DNA from 3 places in the Streptomyces sp. 3330 genome. Region 1 is predicted to be linked to each of the others. Evidence: predicted binding sites of a transcription regulator. Region 1 holds the regulator's gene; each other region holds the start of a gene.
The links. The regulator HrcA, encoded in region 1, represses chaperone genes, less so after heat shock. The targets are predictions, from matches to a motif close to TTNGCACTCNGNNNNNCNGAGTGCNAA.

Region 1 (6,615 bases):
ATCGACGAGGTCCGGCTGGCCCGCAAGGTCCTCGGCGACGACCCGCGCGAGGTCCGCACGGTCTTCGTCGGCGGCGGCACGCCGACCCTGCTGCCCGCCTCCGACCTGGTGCGGATGCTGGGCGCGATCCGTGACGAGTTCGGGCTGGCGGCGGACGCGGAGGTGACGACCGAGGCGAACCCGGAGTCCGTCGACCCCGCCTACCTGGCCACTCTCCGCCAGGGCGGCTTCAACCGGATCTCGTTCGGCATGCAGAGCGCCCGGCAGCACGTGCTGAAGGTCCTCGACCGCACGCACACCCCCGGCCGGCCCGAGCAGTGCGTGGCGGAGGCCCGGGCGGCGGGCTTCGACCACGTCAACCTGGACCTGATCTACGGCACGCCGGGCGAGTCGGACGACGACTGGCGTGCCTCGCTGGACGCCGCTCTGGGCGCCGGCCCCGACCATGTCTCGGCGTACGCCCTGATCGTCGAGGAGGGCACGCAGCTCGCCCGCCGGATCCGCCGGGGCGAGGTCCCGATGACCGACGACGACGTCCACGCCGACCGGTATCTGATCGCCGAGGAGACCTTCGCCGCGGCGGGCTTCGCGTGGTACGAGGTGTCGAACTGGGCCACCTCCGAGGCGGCCCGCTGCCTGCACAACGAGCTGTACTGGCGCGGCGCCGACTGGTGGGGCGCGGGCCCGGGAGCCCACTCGCACGTGGGCGGCGTCCGCTGGTGGAACGTGAAGCACCCCGGTGCGTACGCCGCGGCGCTGGCGGCCGGACGGTCGCCGGGGGCCGGGCGGGAGCTGCTGCCGGCCGAGGACCGCCGGGTGGAGCGGATCCTGCTGGAGCTGCGGCTGCGGGAGGGCGTGCCGCTGGACCTGTTGCGGCCGGACGGGCTCGCGGCGTCGCGGCGGGCCCTGGCGGACGGACTGCTCGACAGCGGCCCCTACGACGCGGGGCGTGCCGTGCTCACCCTGCGCGGGCGGCTGCTGGCGGACGCGGTGGTGCGGGACCTGGTGGACTGACCCCCGGAGCCCGGAGCCCGGAGCCCGGAGCCCGGAGCCCGGAGCCCGGAGCCCGCGCTTCCGTCCGCGCCCCGCGCCGGTCCGAGCCCCCGTTTTCGTCCCCGCCCCGTGCCTCAGGACACCGTCACGAAGTCGATCAGTTCCTCGACGCGGCCCAGCAGTTCCGGTTCGAGGTCCTTGTAGGAGCCCACCCGCTTCAGGATCGCCTGCCAGACCGCCCCGGTGTTCTCCGGCCAGCCCAGGGCCCGGCACACGCCCGTCTTCCAGTCCTGGCCGTGCGGCACCCGGGGCCAGGCCTCGATCCCCACGGCCGACGGCTTCACGGCCTCCCAGATGTCGATGTACGGGTGGCCGACGACCAGGGCGTGCTCGCTCGTGACCGAGCGGGCGATGCGCCACTCCTTCGTGCCGGGGAGGAGGTGGTCCACCAGGACGCCCAGCCTGGCGTCGGGTCCCGGCGCGAACTCGGCGACGATCGCCGGCAGGTCGTCCACGCCCTCCAGGTACTCCACGACCACGCCCTCGACGCGCAGGTCGTCGCCCCACACCTTCTCGACCAGCTCGGCGTCGTGCCGGCCCTCGACGTAGATGCGGCCGGCACGGGCGACCCGCGCGCGTGCGCCCGGGACGGCGACCGAACCGGATGCGGTACGGGTGGGGCGTGCGGGCGAGGACGACGCGGGCCGCACGAGGGTCACGACCCTGCCCTCCAGCAGGAAGCCGCGCGGCTCCAGCGGGAACACCCGGTGCTTGCCGAAGCGGTCCTCCAGGGTCACCGTGCCCGCCTCGCAGCGGATCACCGCCCCGCAGAACCCGCTGCCGGGCTCCTCCACCACCAGCCCGGCCTCCGCCGGGACCTCGGGGACCGGCTTCGGCCGCTTCCAGGGAGGGGTCAGGTCGGCGGAGTACTGGCGCATTCGGATGACGATAGGAGAAGCCCCGGGCCGAGGGGCACACGATCAGCGCGACACGCCGAAACGGGCCGCCAGCGCGTCGCGTTGCGCCCGGACGAAGGCCGCGTCCACCACCGCCCCGTGACCGGGCACGTACAGCGCGTCCTCGCCGCCGAGGTCGAGGAGGCGGTCGAGGGCGGCGGGCCAGTGGGACGGCACGGCATCGGGGCCCGCCTGGGGCTCGCCGGACTCCTCGACCAGGTCCCCGCAGAACACCGTCTCGGGGGAGCCGGGCACACCGGGGCCGCCGGGTGTGCCGGGGACCAGGACCGCCAGATCATGGGCGGTGTGACCGGGGCCGACGTTCGCCAGCAGGACCTGCCGGCCGCCGCCCAGGTCGAGGGTCCACTCGCCGGAGACGAGGTGCCGGGGCCGGACGAGCGTGTCCGCGGCCTCCGTGGCCGCCGCCTCGTCGAGACCGTTGCGCACCGCGTCCGCCCGCAGCTCCTCGGCCGGGACGGTGTCCATCCCCACGGCGGCGAAGACCTCCGCGCCCGCGAACGCCGCCGCCCCGAACACATGATCGAAGTGGGGGTGGGTGAGCGCGAGATGAGTCACACGGGAACCGGTCAGCTCCCCGGCCCGGGCCCGCAGCAGCGCCCCTTCGGCCAGGCTCGATCCCGCGTCCACCATCAGTACCGCGCCCGCCCCGACGACCAGCCCCGCCGTGCAGTCCCAGCCCGGCAGCCGTACCCGCCCCACCCCGGCCGCGACCCGCTCCCACCCCAGCTCTTCCCAAGTCACCGTCATACCGCGACGCTAGCCCTACGACGCTGCGCCGGGGGCCGACCTTGCCCCGGGTGTACCCCACAGCCGTACACTGGGCCGGGGAACGCTGGCACTCGGATGTGAAGAGTGCCAGACGAGGCGCCCGGAGGACCGGGGACGACTGGTGGAGGTGTGCGCGCGATGCTGAGTGAACGCAGGCTCCAGGTGCTGCGCGCCATCGTCCAGGACTACGTCGGCACCGAGGAGCCCGTGGGGTCGAAGGCGCTCACCGAGCGGCACAGCCTCGGCGTGTCCCCGGCGACGGTCCGCAACGACATGGCCGCCCTGGAGGACGAGGGGTACATCGCCCAGCCGCACACCAGTGCCGGGCGGATCCCCACGGACAAGGGCTACCGGCTGTTCGTCGACAAGCTGGCCGGCGTCAAGCCGATGACCGGTCCCGAGCGGCGGGCCATCCAGAACTTCCTCGACGGCGCCGTCGACCTCGACGACGTCGTGGCCCGGACCGTGCGGCTGCTCGCGCAGCTCACCCGGCAGGTCGCCGTGGTGCAGTACCCGTCCCTGACCCGCTCGACCGTGCGGCACGTGGAGCTTCTCTCGCTCGCGCCCGCACGCCTGATGCTCGTGCTGATCACGGACACCGGGCGGGTCGAGCAGCGGATGGTGGACTGCCCCGCGCCCTTCGGGGAGGCCTCGCTGGCGGATCTGCGCGCGCGGCTCAACAGCCGGGTCGCGGGCCGCCGGTTCGCGGACGTGCCGCATCTGGTGGAGGATCTGCCGGACGCCTTCGAGACCGAGGACCGCGGCACGGTCACGACGGTGCTCTCCACCCTGCTGGAGACGCTCGTCGAGGAGAACGAGGAGCGGCTGATGATCGGCGGTACCGCCAATCTCACCCGCTTCGGACATGACTTTCCCCTCACCATCCGGCCCGTCCTGGAGGCGCTGGAGGAGCAGGTCGTGCTCCTCAAGCTCCTTGGCGAGGCGGGGGATTCGGGCATGACCGTACGCATCGGTCACGAGAACGCCTATGAGGGGCTCAACTCCACTTCGGTGGTGTCGGTCGGCTACGGTTCGGGCGGCGAGGCAGTCGCCAAGCTGGGCGTGGTCGGACCGACCCGCATGGATTACCCGGGAACGATGGGAGCGGTACGAGCGGTGGCACGGTACGTCGGACAGATCCTGGCGGAGTCGTAGGTGGCCACGGACTACTACGCCGTTCTCGGCGTGCGCCGCGATGCGTCGCAGGAAGAGATCAAGAAGGCCTTCCGGCGGCTCGCACGCGAGCTGCACCCGGACGTCAACCCGGACCCGAAGACCCAGGAGCGGTTCAAGGAGATCAACGCCGCCTACGAGGTGTTGTCGGACCCGCAGAAGAAGCAGGTCTACGACCTCGGCGGCGACCCGCTGTCGCAGTCGGGCGGCGGGGCCGCGGGCGGCTTCGGCGCCGGCGGCTTCGGGAACTTCTCGGACATCATGGACGCGTTCTTCGGAACCGCGTCGCAGCGCGGTCCGCGCTCGCGCACCCGGCGCGGCCAGGACGCGATGATCCGGCTGGAGATCGACCTCGAGGAGGCGGCCTTCGGCACGACCAAGGACCTCCAGGTCGACACGGCGATCGTCTGCACGACGTGCAGTGGCGAGGGCGCGGCCCCCGGCACCAGCGCGCAGACGTGTGACATGTGCCGCGGCCGCGGCGAGGTGTCGCAGGTGACGCGGTCCTTCCTCGGACAGGTCATGACCTCGCGGCCGTGCCCGCAGTGCCAGGGCTTCGGCACCGTCGTGCCGACCCCGTGCCCGGAGTGCGCGGGCGACGGGCGCGTGCGCTCGCGCCGGACGCTGACGGTGAAGATCCCGGCCGGTGTCGACAACGGCACCCGGATCCAGCTCGCGGGCGAGGGCGAGGTCGGCCCCGGCGGCGGCCCCGCCGGCGACCTGTACGTGGAGATCCACGAGCTGCCGCACGCGCAGTTCCAGCGCCGCGGCGACGACCTGCACTGCACGGTGACGCTGCCGATGACGGCGGCGGCGCTCGGCACCAAGGTCCCGCTGGAGACGCTCGACGGGCTGGAGGAGGTCGACATCCGGCCCGGTACCCAGTCCGGCCAGTCGATCCCGCTGCACGGCCGGGGTGTCACGCATCTGCGGGGCGGCGGGCGCGGCGACCTCATCGTGCACGTCGAGGTGCAGACGCCGAGCAAGCTCGACCCCGAGCAGGAGCGGGTGCTGCGGGAGCTGGCCAAGCTGCGCGGCGAGGAGCGGCCCACCGGGCAGTTCCAGCCCGGTCAGCAGGGGCTGTTCTCCCGGCTGAAGGACGCGTTCAACGGACGGTGACGGTAGCTGTGCGGGGGCGGTCCGCCCCCGCCGCTCCGTCCCTTCCCGCCCCGTGCGCTGCGCCGCCGGACCCCTTCTCCGGCCCCGCGAGGGGCTCGTCCCCGGACGCCGGACGGGCTCCGAGCGGTGGCACGTGCCAATGGGAAGGGTCGATTCGGACTTGTTCGGAGGACGTGACAACATGCCGTCATGTCCTCCGCACTGACCGATCTCTTCCCGTATCCGATCGTGCAGGCCCCCATGGCGGGCGGTGTTTCCCTCCCGCGCCTCGCGGCCGCCGTGTGCGAGGCCGGCGGGCTCGGATTCCTGGCGGCCGGGTACAAGACGGCCGACGGCCTGTACCAGGAGATCAAGCAGCTGCGGAGCCTCACCGCCCGTCCCTTCGGCGTGAACCTGTTCATGCCGCAGCCGGAGTACGCGGAGAGGGGCGCCGTCGAGGTCTACGCCCACCAGCTGGCCGGTGAGGCCGCCTGGTACGAGACCGAACTGGGCGACCCCGAGAGCGGCCGCGACGACGGCTACGACGCCAAGCTCGCCGTGCTGCTGGACAACCCGGTGGCGGTGGTCTCGTTCCACTTCGGCATCCCGAGCACCGAGGTGCTGGACTCCCTGCGGCGCGCGGGGACCTTCACCCTGGTCACGGCGACCACCGCGGAGGAGGCCCGCGCGGTGGAGCGGGCCGGCGCGGACGCGGTGATCGTGCAGGGGGTGGAGGCGGGCGGCCACCAGGGCACCCACCGGGACAACCCGGAGAACGACCGCTCGGGCATCGGGCTGCTCGCGCTGATCGCCCAGGTCCGCGAGGCGGTGAACCTGCCGATCGTCGCCGCGGGCGGGATCATGCGCGGCAGTCAGATCGCCGCGGTCCTCGCGGCCGGTGCGAGCGCGGCCCAGCTGGGCACCGCGTTCCTCGTCACGCCCGAGTCCGGCGCGCACGCCGTGCACAAGCAGGCGCTGACCAACCCCCTCTTCGTACGCACCGAGCTGACCCGCGCCTTCTCCGGCCGCCCGGCCCGCGGTCTGGTCAACCGCTTCCTGCGCGAGCACGGCCCGTACGCGCCCGCCGCCTACCCGGAGGTCCACCACCTCACCTCGCCGCTGCGCAAGGCGGCCGCCAAGGCGGGCGACGCGCAGGGCATGGCGCTGTGGGCCGGACAGGGCCACCGGCTGGCCCGCGAACTGCCCGCCGGGCAGCTGGTGGAGGTCCTGGTGTCCGAACTCCTCCAGGCGCGGACAGCGTTGTCCGACTTCCCGGCCGGTGACGGCGGTGCCGCGTGACGGCGCCCGTCTTCGTCGTCGACGAACTCCCGCCCTCCCGCTCCGAGTTCGTGCTGGACGGGCCCGAGGGCCGGCACGCCGTGTCCGTGAAGCGGCTGCGGACCGGCGAGGACGTCGTCCTCACCGACGGCGCCGGACGCTGGGCGCCGGGCGAGGTCGTCGCCGCCGAGGGCAAGGACCGGCTGGTGGTGAGCCTCGGGGAGGTGGTCGAGGAGCCCGCCGAGGCGCCCCGGATCACCGTCGTCCAGGCGCTGCCGAAGGGCGACCGGGGCGAGCTGGCCGTCGAGACGATGACCGAGACCGGCGT
Region 2 (6,615 bases), on a different contig from region 1:
GCGTCGACACGGCGGCCTTCGGGCCCGTCGACGCGGCCGATATGGGTGTCCGAGAGCTGAAGGATTCTCATCTCCCGGACCCTACCCGCGCGTTGACGCTCAGCTGAGGGTGCGCAGCGCGGCGGCGTCGTACGGCTTCAGCTCGTCGAGACGGCCGGCGAGCACCTTGGCCGCCCACTGGGGGTCCTGGAGCAGCGCGCGCCCGACGGCCACCATGTCGAACTCGTCGCGCTCCAGCCGGTCGAGGAGGTCGTCGATGCCCTTGACCGGGGAACCCTCGCCCGCGAAGGCCTTGAGGAAGTCGCCGTCGAGACCGACCGAGCCGACCGTGATGGTGGGCCTGCCGGTGAGCTTCTTCGTCCAGCCCGCGAGGTTGAGGTCCGAACCGTCGAACTCCGGGAGCCAGTAGCGGCGGGTGGAGGCGTGGAAGGCGTCGACACCGGCGGCGGCGAGCGGGGCGAGGATCGCCTCCAGCTCCTCCGGCGTCTCGGCGAGCCGCGCGTCGTACGCCTCCTGCTTCCACTGCGAGTAGCGGAAGATGATCGGGAACTCGGCCGAGACGGTCTCGCGCACGGCGGCCACGATCTCGACGGCGAACTTCGCGCGGGCCACGGCGTCGCCGCCGTAGGCGTCGGTGCGGCGGTTGGTGCCGGCCCACAGGAACTGGTCCACCAGGTAACCGTGGGCGCCGTGGATCTCCACGCCGTCGAAGCCGATGCGCTCGGCGGCGGCCGCGGCCTCGGCGAACGCGCCGATGACGTCGTCCAGGTCGCGCTGGGTCATCGCCTTGCCGGTGCCCTCGGTCCCGTCGACGCGGATACCGGAGGGGCCGACGGCGGGCGCGTCCGCGAACGGCGGCTCACCCTGCTTGCGCACCATCCCGATGTGCCACAGCTGCGGCACGATCTTCCCGCCGCCCGCGTGCACGGCCTCCGCGACCTTCGCCCAGCCCGCGAGCTGCTCCGCGCCGTGGAACCGGGGCACCCGGTCGCTCTGCCCCGCGGACTCGTGCCCGACGTACGTCCCCTCGGTGACGATGAGGCCGACACCGGCGGCGGCCCGGCGGCCGTAGTACGACACCACGTCCTCGCCGGGAATGCCGTCCGGGGAGAACATGCGGGTCATCGGCGCCATGGCGATGCGGTTCGGGACGGTGAGCCCGTTGAGGGACACCGGGCGGGCCAGGATGTCGGCGGCGCGCGAAGCGGCGGGCGGGGTGATGCTCACGTGGAGGGCTCCTCGGGACGGTGGGACCGGCTGGTATGTGCACATGCATTGAGTGCCTCTTCCACTGAACCCCGCCGGCCCCCCGCGTCATTCCGAACCCGACGGGACAGCTCCTGTGATCCCGGCCACGCGGCCCGGTCGCGCGGCCCGGTCGCGCGGCCCGCGCGCGAGAAAATGACGCCATGCCGAAGCCCTCGCTGCTCGCCCCTCCCGAGCTGGAACGGTCCGCTGTCGTCGCCAACAACGCCATGAACCGCGAGCGCGGCCTCACCGGCGTCAACAGCTACGCCCGGGAACTGGGCGTCGACCTCCTGGCCCAGCTGGCGCACCGTCCCGCGCCCTCCTGGCTGGACCTGTGCAGCGGCGAGGGCCGCGCCCTGCGCGAGGCCGCGTCTGCGCTGCCCGCCGGGGCGGTCCTCACCGGCGTCGACCTGGTGGGCCCGCTCGTCCCGCGGCCGGCGCCGCCCGCCCTGGAGGAGACAGTCGCCTCCGTCTCGTCCTGGACCCCGTCCCGGACGTACGACCTGATCACCTGCGTGCACGGCCTGCACTACGTCGGCGACCAGCTCGGCCTGCTCAGCCGCGCCGCGTCCTGGCTGACCGGGGACGGTCTGCTGGCCGCGCACTTCGACCCGGAGTCGGTGCGCCATGCCGACGGATCGTCCGCGGCACGACCGGCGCTGGCGGCCCTGCGCGCGGCCGGCTGGGAGTACAGCACCCGCCGTCACCGCCTCACCCTCCGGGGCGGCCGGGCGGTGCGGCTCCCGTTCCGCTACCTCGGCGCCGATCCGGCCGCCGGTCCCAACTACACGGGTCAGCCGGCCGTCGCCTCGTACTACGCCGCCGCCTGACCCGCGGCCGCTCCGACCGGTTCCGCGCCGGGAACGCCCGAGGGCGGCACCCCCGTCGAACAGGGGTGCCGCCCTCGGTCTGAAGGACAGGCGATCGACCGGAGTCGATCAGAAGTCCATGTCACCGCCCGGCATGCCGCCGCCGGCGGGCGCGGCGGCCTTCTCCGGCTTGTCGGCGATGACGGCCTCGGTGGTGAGGAACAGCGCGGCGATGGAGGCGGCGTTCTGCAGGGCAGAGCGCGTGACCTTCGCCGGGTCGATGATGCCTTCGGCGATCATGTCGACGTACTCGCCGGTCGCGGCGTTCAGGCCGTGACCGACCTGAAGGTTGCGGACCTTCTCGACGACGACGCCACCCTCGAGACCACCGTTGACGGCGATCTGCTTCAGCGGGGCCTCGAGCGCGATGCGCACGGCGTTGGCGCCGGTCGCCTCGTCACCCTCGAGCTCCAGCTTCTCGAAGACGGCGGACGCCTGGATGAGCGCAACGCCACCACCGGCGACGATGCCCTCCTCGACGGCGGCCTTCGCGTTGCGGACGGCGTCCTCGATGCGGTGCTTGCGCTCCTTGAGCTCCACCTCGGTGGCGGCGCCGGCCTTGATGACCGCGACACCGCCGGCGAGCTTCGCCAGGCGCTCCTGCAGCTTCTCGCGGTCGTAGTCCGAGTCGCTGTTCTCGATCTCGGCGCGGATCTGGTTGACCCGACCGGCGACCTGGTCCGAGGAGCCGGCACCGTCGACGATGGTGGTCTCGTCCTTGGTGATGACGACCTTGCGGGCCTTGCCGAGCAGGTCGATGGTCGTGTTCTCGAGCTTGAGACCGACCTCCTCGGAGATGACCTCGCCACCGGTGAGGATGGCGATGTCGTTCAGCATCGCCTTGCGGCGGTCGCCGAAGCCCGGGGCCTTGACCGCGACGGACTTGAAGGTGCCGCGGATCTTGTTGACGACCAGCGTCGACAGAGCCTCGCCCTCGACGTCCTCGGCGATGATCAGCAGCGGCTTGCCGCCCTGCATGACCTTCTCGAGGAGCGGGAGCAGGTCCTTGACGTTGGCGATCTTGGAGTTCGCGATCAGGATGTACGGGTCGTCGAGGACGGCCTCCATACGCTCCATGTCGGTGGCGAAGTACGCCGAGATGTAGCCCTTGTCGAAGCGCATACCCTCGGTGAGCTCCAGCTCCAGACCGAAGGTCTGGGACTCCTCGACGGTGATGACGCCTTCCTTGCCGACCTTGTCCATCGCCTCGGCGATGAGCTCGCCGATCTGGGTGTCGGCGGCGGAGATGGAGGCCGTGGAAGCGATCTGCTCCTTGGTCTCGACATCCTTGGCCTGCTCGAGCAGCGCACCGGAGACGGCCTCGACGGCCTTCTCGATGCCGCGCTTGAGGGCCATCGGGTTGGCGCCGGCGGCTACGTTGCGCAGGCCTTCCTTGACCAGGGCCTGGGCGAGGACGGTCGCGGTGGTCGTACCGTCACCGGCGACGTCGTCCGTCTTCTTGGCGACTTCCTTGACCAGCTCGGCGCCGATCTTCTCGTACGGGTCCTCGAGCTCGATCTCCTTGGCGATGGAAACACCATCGTTGGTGATCGTGGGGGCGCCCCACTTCTTCTCGAGGACGACGTTGCGGCCCTTGGGGCCGAGCGTCACCTTCACGGCGTCCGCGAGCTGGTTCATGCCGCGCTCGAGGCCGCGCCGTGCCTCCTCGTCGAACGCGATGATCTTGGCCATGTGAAGTGGTCCTCCCGGACTGGGGTGGATTGCTCCGGACCGCGCTGGCGCCCGCGACGGACGGCTCGCCGGCCGCGTGGTTCCTTGCCCCACTTGGCCTGCGGGCCTCACCGACCCGGTCCTTCTTTGTCACTCTCACCTTCAGAGTGCTAACGCCAATGATTAGCACTCGACCCATGAGAGTGCAAGCGCCTCCGCCGGACCCGTGCCCTTCCGGACACCCTCCGCAGGCGTCCGGACGACGCCTCGGCCAGGCCTCGCGGGCGCACCCGGACAGACCGAAGGGCTCGCGCCCCGTGGGGGTGCGAGCCCTTCGTCAGTTGTACAGAAGAACGACGCTTTCAGTCGGCGCGTGCTTCAGCCGGTCGCGAGCCGGACCATGTCCGCCTGCGGCCCCTTCTGACCCTGCGAGATCTCGAAATCGACCCGCTGACCCTCTTCCAGGGTGCGGTAGCCGTCCATCTGGATCGCGCTGTAGTGGACGAAAACATCCGCACCACCGTCGACCGCGATGAAGCCGTACCCCTTCTCCGCGTTGAACCATTTGACGGTGCCCTGAGCCATGCCTAACTCCCCTATTACTGGCCCTTGCACAGATCCACACTTCGCGGATCCGGGTCAGACCTCACCCCCCGGTTGGCTTGGGGGCGTGCGCCGGAACGCGTCGACCGCGGCTGAATGTATCTGTCCAACTGCCGTCTGCAACAGGTCAGTCGGACGAGAATTCCGGACGCACGGGATCCGGAATGTGGCGAGAATTCGCCTGAATTGAGGGCAAGTCGGGCCCTGCATAAGCCTCAAAAGCCACGGAAGCGGCGCGCATATTGGCTGCTTCTTGTCGGGCTCGGGGCAGAAATCAAAGGCTCCGGATCCGGTGATCCGGACCGGGTTCCCCAACTGTACCGCGCTCAACCACGCTGAATTGCCCCCTCCGCTTCTATCGCGGAGAGGGCAATTCGATGAACGCTCGGTAATCGCTGTTACCGACGGTTACTACCGACGGGTACTGAACTACGGTCAGCCGCCGGCGACGGCCGGGATGATGGAGACGCCGGCGCCGTCCGGAGTGGCCGTCTCCAGACCCTGCTCGAAGCGGACGTCGTCGTCGTTCACGTACACGTTGACGAACCGGCGCAGCTTGCCCTGGTCGTCCAGGACGCGCGCCGCGATGCCCGTGTGGTTCTTCTCCAGGTCGGCGATGACCTCGCCGAGGGTGGCTCCCTCGGCCTTCACCTCGGCCTGGCCGCCGGTGTAGGTGCGCAGGATGGTGGGGATGCGGACGTTGACGCTCATGACGCGAGGCCAGCCTCTCGGAAGGAGTCGAGGTTCGGACGGATGGTCGCGGTCAGCCCGGTGCCGGCCACCGCGTCCAGGGTCTTCAGTCCGTCGCCCGTGTTGAGGACGACGGTCGTCTTGGTCGGGTCGAGAAGACCGTTCTCGATCAGCTTGCGCGTCACACCCACGGTCACACCGCCGGCGGTCTCCGCGAAGATGCCCTCGGTCCGCGCCAGCAGCTTGATCGCGTCGACGACCTGCTCGTCGTTCACGTCCTCCACCGCGCCGCCGGTCCGCCGCGCGATGTCGAGGACGTACGGACCGTCCGCCGGGTTGCCGATGGCCAGCGACTTGGCGATGGTGTTCGGCTTCTGCGGGCGGACCACGTCGTGCCCGGCCTTGTAGGCCACGGACACCGGAGAGCAGCCCTCGGCCTGCGCGCCGAAGATCTTGTACGGCTTGTCCTCGACCAGCCCGAGCCTGATCAGCTCCTGCAGGCCCTTGTCGATCTTCGTGAGCTGGGAGCCGGAGGCGATCGGCACGACCAGCTGGTCCGGCAGCCGCCAGCCGAGCTGCTCGCAGATCTCGTACGCCAGCGTCTTGGAGCCCTCCGCGTAGTACGGCCGCAGGTTGACGTTGACGAAGCCCCAGCCCTCGCCCGCCGGGTCGCCGATGAGCTCGGAGCAGAAGCGGTTGACGTCGTCGTAGTTGCCCTCGATGCCGACGAGTTCGCCGCCGTAGATCGCGGCCATGACGACCTTGCCCTGCTCCAGGTCGTGCGGGATGAACACGCAGGACCGGAAGCCCGCCCGGGCGGCCGCGGCGCCGACGGCGCCGGCCAGGTTGCCCGTGGAGGAGCAGGAGAGCGTGGTGAAGCCGAAGGCGCGGGCGGCCTCGATGGCCTGGGCGACGACACGGTCCTTGAAGGAGTGCGTCGGGTTGCCGGAGTCGTCCTTGACGAAGAGCTTGCCGGCGTCGACGCCCAGTTCCCGGGCGAGGTTGTCGGCCTGGACGAGCTTGGTCCACCCGGGGTTGATGTTGGGCTTGTCGGCCACGTCCGCGGGGACGGGCAGCAGCGGCGCGTAGCGCCAGATGTTCGCGGGGCCCGCCTCGATGCGCTTGCGGAGCTCCTCCGTGTCGTAGGAGGAGAAGTCGTAGGCGATCTCGAGCGGGCCGAAACACTCCTCGCAGGCGAAGACCGGGCCGAGGGGCACGCGGTGGCCGCACTCGCGGCAGCTCAACGCCGAGGCCGGACCGAGGTCGACAGCAGAGGACGTCGTGGAGTCGGTGGTGCTTGCAACAGTCTGCGCAGCCATGTGAGGCGAGGCCCTTTCTCCTCATCTTCCTCACGACGCATCTCGCCGTGAGACGGATTTGGCACCTTCCCGAGCCGGGAGCCCCGCGGAGCGATCACCACGTGGATCGGTGATCGTTACGAGACCGGCTGGAGGGTTGCCGGGGCTTCATCGGGCCGTATCCCTCTGCCCCTCTGGATGAGCGGTATGAAGTTGTGAACGGGAGGAGACCTCGG
Region 3 (6,615 bases), on a different contig from region 1:
CCCCCAAGTACGTCTTCCTGGCCGGCGGCACCGAGTACCGCGCCGCTCTCTCCGCGGCGGCCGCGGCCGGCTCGGACGGCGCCGCCAGCGCCGGCGGTGTCGTGCTCACCAACGGCACCAAGCTGACCGCGTCGGTGCAGTCGTACCTGAACAGCCTGAACCCCGACAAGACCATGATCATCACGGTCGGTTCGGCGGCGAAGTACGCGCTGACCCACTCCAGCTTCTCGCGCTGGCCGTCGACGTACTCGTACTACCCGATCTCGGGCACCACGGACCCGTCGCTCTCGGTGGCCATCGCCCTGTTCTGGTGGTCCGCGCCGAGCCAGACCGGCCTCGCCTACTCCGGCTCCTGGCGCGACGGCGTCTCGGCGGCGTCGGCGATGAACGTCTTCGGGCCGCTCCTGTGGACCACCAGCGCCGCCGCCCCGTCGGCCGAGCTCACCAGCTACTTCCAGCGTGAGACGGCCAGCGTCCACTTCACGGCCGCCTTCGGCGTCAACAGCTCGATCTCCCCGGCCGCGCTGGACACCGTGGGCGCCACCATGGGCCCGGGCAGCGCCTACGTCGAGTACCACCCGTACTTCAACGGCATCATCCCGTCGAGCACGTTGACGAGCGCTCTCGCCGCGCGCACCGCGGGCGAGGCCCCGGACGCCGCCGTGCAGCGCCCGGGCCGGGTCGGCGCCCAGCCGAACCTGGCACCGCTCAAGACGCTCCACCGGCAGTAACGGCCGGTCCGGCGGGGGCCCCGACGAGCATCGTCGGCGCCCCCGCCACCCGCGTCAGGAACACGGTCGCCGAGTGCGGCCCCTGCCCCTTGCTCAGCACCTTCCTGCGCAGCTCCTCCGGCTCCACCGCCGACCCCCGCTTCTTCACGGTCAGGATCCCGACGCCCCGCTCCCGCAGCAGCGCCTTCAGCTTCTTGACGTTGAAGGGGAGCCGGTCGGTGATCTCGTACGCCGTGGCGTACGGGGTGGGGCGCAGGGCGTCGGCGGTGACGTAGGCGATGGTCTCGTCGATCAGTCCGCCGTCGAGCTCCCGGGCCACGTCGGCGACCAGATGGGCCCGGACGACGGCGCCGTCGGGCTCGTACAGATACCGCCCGACCGGCCGGACGTCCGGATCGGGCAGCCCGGCGCCCAGCAGGGTCCGCGGCCCCGGGAGCAGGGTGGCCCGCACGGCCCCCGGCTCGGTGCCGAACCACAGCACCGCCTCCTTCACGTCCCCGCCGTCCGAGATCCACTCGGCCTCGGCCTCGGCCGGGATCGCCTCGTGCGGCACGCCGGGCGCGATCTTCAGAGCGGCGCGCGGGGCCGCGAGGGCGGCGCCGACCGCCCACGACAGGGGCGGCGAGTACGCCTCGGGATCGAAGATGCGCCCGCGGCCTCCGCGGCGCGCCGGATCGACGAACACGGCGTCGTAGCCGCCGGTGTCCACCTCGGTGACGTCCGCCTCGCGTACCTCGATCAGCCCGCTCAGTCCCAGCGCGTCGGCGTTCGCCCGCGCCACCTCCGCCGTGACCGGGTCCCGGTCCACGGCCAGCACCCGGATCCCGGCCCGGGCGAGCGCGATCGCGTCGCCGCCGATCCCGCAGCACAGGTCGGCGACCGACGTCACGCCGAGCGCCTTCATCCGCTCGGCCCGGTATCCGGCGACACTCGCCCGCGTCGACTGCTCCACGCCGTTCGGCGTGAAGAACATGCGTTCCGCGTCCTCGGCCCCGAACTTCGCCGCCGCCCGCTGCCGCAGCCGGGCCTGGCCGAGCGCGGCGGACACCAGAGCGGCGGGGTGCTCGCGGCGCAGCCGGGTGGCGACGGCGAGCTCGTCGGCGGGAGCGGTGCCACGCACCAGGTCGAGGAGGGCACGGCCCTCGGCGGTGAGGAGGGGAGCGAGGTCGTTCACCACCTCATTGTCGGCCAGCCGCCCGCCGCGGCGGTCACCGCCCGCACGTCACCGGTTCCTGTGGGCCAGTCGGTGGATGGTGCGTCCCCGGCGGCGGTGTCGGTCCGGGTTCCGGGGCGGGCGGCTGCGAGGATCCGGCGCCATGGGACCTGTCGTACAAAATGATGACAAGCACGGCTGTTCTCGGGTGCCGCGTCGGCGCGGATCCGGCCACCGGCCCGCGGGCGTCCGGAGTCTGATCGCCGTCCTCGCGCTGGCCGCCGTCGCCTCGGGCTGCGCGGGAGGCGACGAGGGCGCCGGCCGCGCCGCCCGCCCCGCGGCGGGCCAGCAGCCCGGGAAGGCGGCGCCGCCCCCCGCGGCGGCGCCCGCCCGCGCCCTCTACTCGTACGCCGACCGGCTCCGCGCCGCGCACCGGGCCCGGGTCGCCGCGGCGAGGCGCTGGGGTCTGAAGAAGGTCCCGCTGACACCCCCGGCGCCGCCCGCGGAGAAGCCGGAGATCACCACCCGCAAGGGCTTCGAGGTCGACGACCACGAGGAACTCGGTCTCCCGCCGGTCTTCACCACGATCCCGACCGGGAACCGGGTCGTCTTCCTCACCATCGACGACGGCGCCGAGAAGGACCCGGCGTTCCTGCGGATGATGAGCGAGCTGAAGATCCCGTACACCGCCTTCCTCAGCGACTACCTGGTCAAGGACGACTACGGCTACTTCAAGAAGATGCAGGACCGGGGCGTGGGACTGAACAACCACACCCTGCACCACCCCTACCTGCCCGCCCTGTCCTACGGCCGCCAGAAACGCGAGATCTGCGGCATGCAGGACGTGATCGAGAAGCGCTACGGCAAGCGGCCCGCCCTCTTCCGGCCGCCCTTCGGCAACTACGACCGGGACACCCTGCGCGCCGCGAAGACCTGCGGCGTGCGCTACGCCCCGCTCTGGGCCGAGGAGGTCTTCGTCGACCACTGGGAGTACCGCGAGTGGGACCAGGACCTGCACCCCGGCGACATCGTCCTGAGCCACTTCCGCGGGCGCGGCGACTGGAAGGGCACGATGCCCGACATGATCCGCCGGTTCCTGGACAAGGTCACGGCGAAGGGGTACGCGGTGGCACGGCTGGAGGACTACCTGTGAGGACACGGGGGATGCCGACCGCCCTGCTGATCCTGACGACCCTGGTCGCGCTGGCGGGCTGCGCCCAGTCCGTCGACCCGATCGAGCGGCTCGGCAAGAAGGCCGCCGCCCGGGTCGGCCCGCACGACGCGCGCGGCCGGGACACCTACCGCCACTGGGGTCTGACGGCCCCGCTGGCCCCCGCGCCGCGCCACCCCGCCCGCACCCTGGCGGGCAGTCCGGGAGCGGCCCTCCCGCCGGTCGTCGACCACGTCCCGACGACCGACCGGGTCGTCTTCCTGACCTACGACGACGGCGCCGAGCGCGATCCCCGCTTCGTCGACATGGTCCGCGAGCTGCGTCTCCCGGTGAGCATGTTCCTCACGGACACCGTGGTGGGCCCGGGCTACGCCCACTTCGCCCGCCTGCGGTCCGTCGGCGCGGACATCCAGAACCACACCCTGGACCATCCGGCCCTGCGCGGCCTGCCCTACGCAGGCCAGCGCGCCGAGATCTGCGGCCAGCAGGACAAGCTCCGCTCCCGCTTCGGCCTGCGCCCCCGGCTCTTCCGCCCGCCCTACGGCGCCTACGACACCACCACCCGACGCGCCGCCGCCGACTGCGGCATCGCGGCCGTGGTCCTCTGGCGCGCCTCGATGGGCCCCGCCGGCCTCACCTACGCCCACGGCCCCCACCGCCTCCGCCCGGGCGACGTCATCGCCGTGGCCCCGGACGAGTCGACGGGCCCGGGCCTGCGCGAACGGACGACGCACCTGCTACGGCGGGTACAGGAGCAGGGCCTGACGGTGGGCCGCCTGGAGGACTACGTCTGAGAGGTCTGGCGGCCCGGGCGGGCGGCCGCCCGGCAACCCGCCCGGCCGCGACCGCCTTCCCGCCCGCCCGTCCGGCGAGCGGGGACGCGGTCCGTCGCCGGCCGAAGCGGGGCGCCGGGGGCGGCGGCGCCCCGGGCACGGTCCGCGCCGGCGCCGGGCGGCCGGGGCCGCTCGCGACCGCCGAAAACCGGCCGACGCGCCGCGGTCATTGGCACTCCGCTTGACCGAGTGCTAATCACGGTCATAGTCTCAGTGCTGGCACTCCCCCCTGGAGAGTGCCAACACGCGACGGGCAGGTCCGGCACCCGCGACGACGGATCCACCTGGTCGCCACCTCAGACAGTTAGCCCCGTGAGATCTCCGAAGGGGGAGGTCGGATCGTGACGACCACCAGCTCCAAGGTTGCCATCAAGCCGCTCGAGGACCGCATTGTGGTCCAGCCGCTCGACGCCGAGCAGACCACCGCCTCTGGCCTGGTCATCCCGGACACCGCGAAGGAGAAGCCCCAGGAGGGCGCCGTCCTCGCCGTGGGCCCGGGTCGCTTCGAGAACGGCGAGCGCCTGCCGCTCGACGTCAAGGTCGGCGACGTAGTCCTGTACAGCAAGTACGGCGGCACCGAGGTGAAGTACAGCGGCGAGGAGTACCTCGTCCTCTCGGCTCGCGACGTGCTCGCGATCATCGAGAAGTAATTCACCCAGTTTTGCAGTGAACTGCGCTCCTGGCCCCGCGTCTTTGTGAAGCCGGGAGCTGGGGGCGCAGTTCGTTTCTCCCACGTTTTCCGAGAGGGCTGAACCGCTCCCATGGCGAAGATCCTGAAGTTCGACGAGGACGCCCGTCGCGCCCTCGAGCGCGGCGTCAACAAGCTTGCCGACACGGTCAAGGTGACGATCGGCCCCAAGGGCCGCAACGTCGTCATCGACAAGAAGTTCGGCGCCCCCACCATCACCAACGACGGTGTCACGATCGCCCGCGAGGTCGAGCTCGACGACCCGTACGAGAACCTCGGCGCCCAGCTGGTGAAGGAGGTGGCGACCAAGACCAACGACATCGCGGGTGACGGTACGACCACCGCCACCGTGCTGGCCCAGGCGCTCGTCCGCGAGGGTCTGAAGAACGTCGCCGCGGGTGCCTCCCCGGCCGCCCTGAAGAAGGGCATCGACGCCGCCGTCAAGGCCATCTCCGACGATCTGCTGGCCACCGCCCGCCCGATCGACGAGAAGTCCGACATCGCCGCCGTCGCCGCGCTGTCCGCCCAGGACCAGCAGGTCGGCGAGCTCATCGCCGAGGCGATGGACAAGGTCGGCAAGGACGGTGTCATCACCGTCGAGGAGTCCAACACCTTCGGTCTGGAGCTGGACTTCACCGAGGGCATGGCCTTCGACAAGGGTTACCTGTCGCCGTACTTCGTGACGGACCAGGAGCGCATGGAGGCCGTCCTCGAGGACCCCTACATCCTCATCAACCAGGGCAAGATCTCCTCCATCGCCGACCTGCTGCCGCTGCTGGAGAAGGTCATCCAGACCAACTCCTCCCGCCCGCTGCTGATCATCGCCGAGGACCTCGAGGGCGAGGCCCTGTCGACCCTGGTCGTGAACAAGATCCGCGGCACCTTCAACGCGGTCGCCGTGAAGGCCCCCGGCTTCGGTGACCGTCGCAAGGCGATGCTGCAGGACCTGGCCGTCCTCACCGGCGCCACCGTCATCTCCGAAGAGGTCGGCCTCAAGCTCGACCAGGTCGGCGTCGACGTGCTCGGCTCCGCCCGCCGCGTCACCGTCACCAAGGACGACACCACGGTCGTCGACGGCGCCGGCGACTCCGCCGAGGTCCAGGGCCGCGTCGGCCAGATCAAGGCCGAGATCGAGAACACGGACTCCGACTGGGACCGCGAGAAGCTCCAGGAGCGCCTCGCGAAGCTGGCCGGCGGCGTGTGCGTGATCAAGGTCGGCGCCGCCACCGAGGTGGAGCTGAAGGAGAAGAAGCACCGCCTCGAGGACGCCATCTCCGCCACCCGCGCCGCGGTCGAGGAGGGCATCGTCTCCGGCGGTGGCTCCGCGCTCGTCCACGCCGCGAAGGTGCTCGAGGGTGGCCTCGGCAAGACCGGCGACGAGGCGACCGGTGTGGCCGTCGTCCGCCGCGCCGTCGTCGAGCCGCTGCGCTGGATCGCCGAGAACGCGGGCCTCGAGGGCTACGTCATCACCTCCAAGGTCGCCGAGCTCGACAAGGGCCAGGGCTTCAACGCCGCGACCGGCGAGTACGGCGACCTGGTCAAGGCCGGCGTCATCGACCCGGTCAAGGTCACCCGCTCCGCCCTGGAGAACGCCGCCTCCATCGCCTCCCTCCTCCTGACGACCGAGACCCTGGTCGTCGAGAAGAAGGAAGAGGAAGAGCCGGCCGCCGCGGGCCACAGCCACGGCCACTCCCACTGACGCGACGCGTTGGTGAACCCGGCCCGGTTCGGTAGCCACTGACCCAGGCCGCAAGCACGACCGAGGCCCGGCACCCCACCCAAGGGGCGCCGGGCCTCGACGCACCAGGGAAGCGCCGGCCTCCGGCAGGACGAGTCTGCGGCCCGGAGTGCCCGAAGAAGACCCCGTTCCGTTGCGGAACGGGGTCTTCTCCCTTCGCCGGTCCCTTCGCCGGTCCCTTCGCGAGCGGTCGGTCCGGACCCGGAGTCAGCCCTCCAGCGCGTCCAGGGCTCCCAGCTGTTCCATCAGCCCCAGCCGGTCGTACTGCCACCAGGCCTCGGCGATCTTCCCGTCCTCCCGG

Region 2: the regulator HrcA is predicted to act here: its motif matches at 3,972-3,998, upstream of groL (chaperonin GroEL).
Region 3: the regulator HrcA is predicted to act here: its motif matches at 4,058-4,084, upstream of groES (co-chaperone GroES).

Annotation. Positions count from the first base shown of each region.
Region 1 is NZ_JAVDVA010000001.1:543,634-550,248, reverse strand. Features, by position in the region: gene hemW (radical SAM family heme chaperone HemW) at 1-1,014, shown strand, start outside; gene J2X68_RS02430 (DUF3097 domain-containing protein) at 1,128-1,931, opposite strand; gene J2X68_RS02425 (MBL fold metallo-hydrolase) at 1,974-2,717, opposite strand; gene hrcA (heat-inducible transcriptional repressor HrcA) at 2,877-3,893, shown strand; gene dnaJ (molecular chaperone DnaJ) at 3,894-5,030, shown strand; gene J2X68_RS02410 (nitronate monooxygenase) at 5,220-6,308, shown strand; gene J2X68_RS02405 (16S rRNA (uracil(1498)-N(3))-methyltransferase) at 6,305-6,615, shown strand, end outside.
Region 2 is NZ_JAVDVA010000003.1:132,998-139,612, reverse strand. Features, by position in the region: gene J2X68_RS06580 (metallophosphoesterase) at 1-71, opposite strand, end outside; gene J2X68_RS06575 (NADH:flavin oxidoreductase) at 100-1,272, opposite strand; gene J2X68_RS06570 (methyltransferase domain-containing protein) at 1,410-2,078, shown strand; gene groL (chaperonin GroEL) at 2,187-3,809, opposite strand; gene J2X68_RS06560 (cold-shock protein) at 4,167-4,373, opposite strand; gene J2X68_RS06555 (ubiquitin-like small modifier protein 1) at 4,827-5,102, opposite strand; gene thrC (threonine synthase) at 5,099-6,400, opposite strand; SAM riboswitch class I at 6,419-6,584, opposite strand.
Region 3 is NZ_JAVDVA010000005.1:116,903-123,517, forward strand. Features, by position in the region: gene J2X68_RS10745 (cell wall-binding repeat-containing protein) at 1-731, shown strand, start outside; gene J2X68_RS10750 (THUMP-like domain-containing protein) at 709-1,905, opposite strand; gene J2X68_RS10755 (polysaccharide deacetylase family protein) at 2,048-3,037, shown strand; gene J2X68_RS10760 (polysaccharide deacetylase family protein) at 3,049-3,849, shown strand; gene groES (co-chaperone GroES) at 4,230-4,538, shown strand; gene groL (chaperonin GroEL) at 4,650-6,275, shown strand; gene J2X68_RS10775 (ester cyclase) at 6,522-6,615, opposite strand, start outside.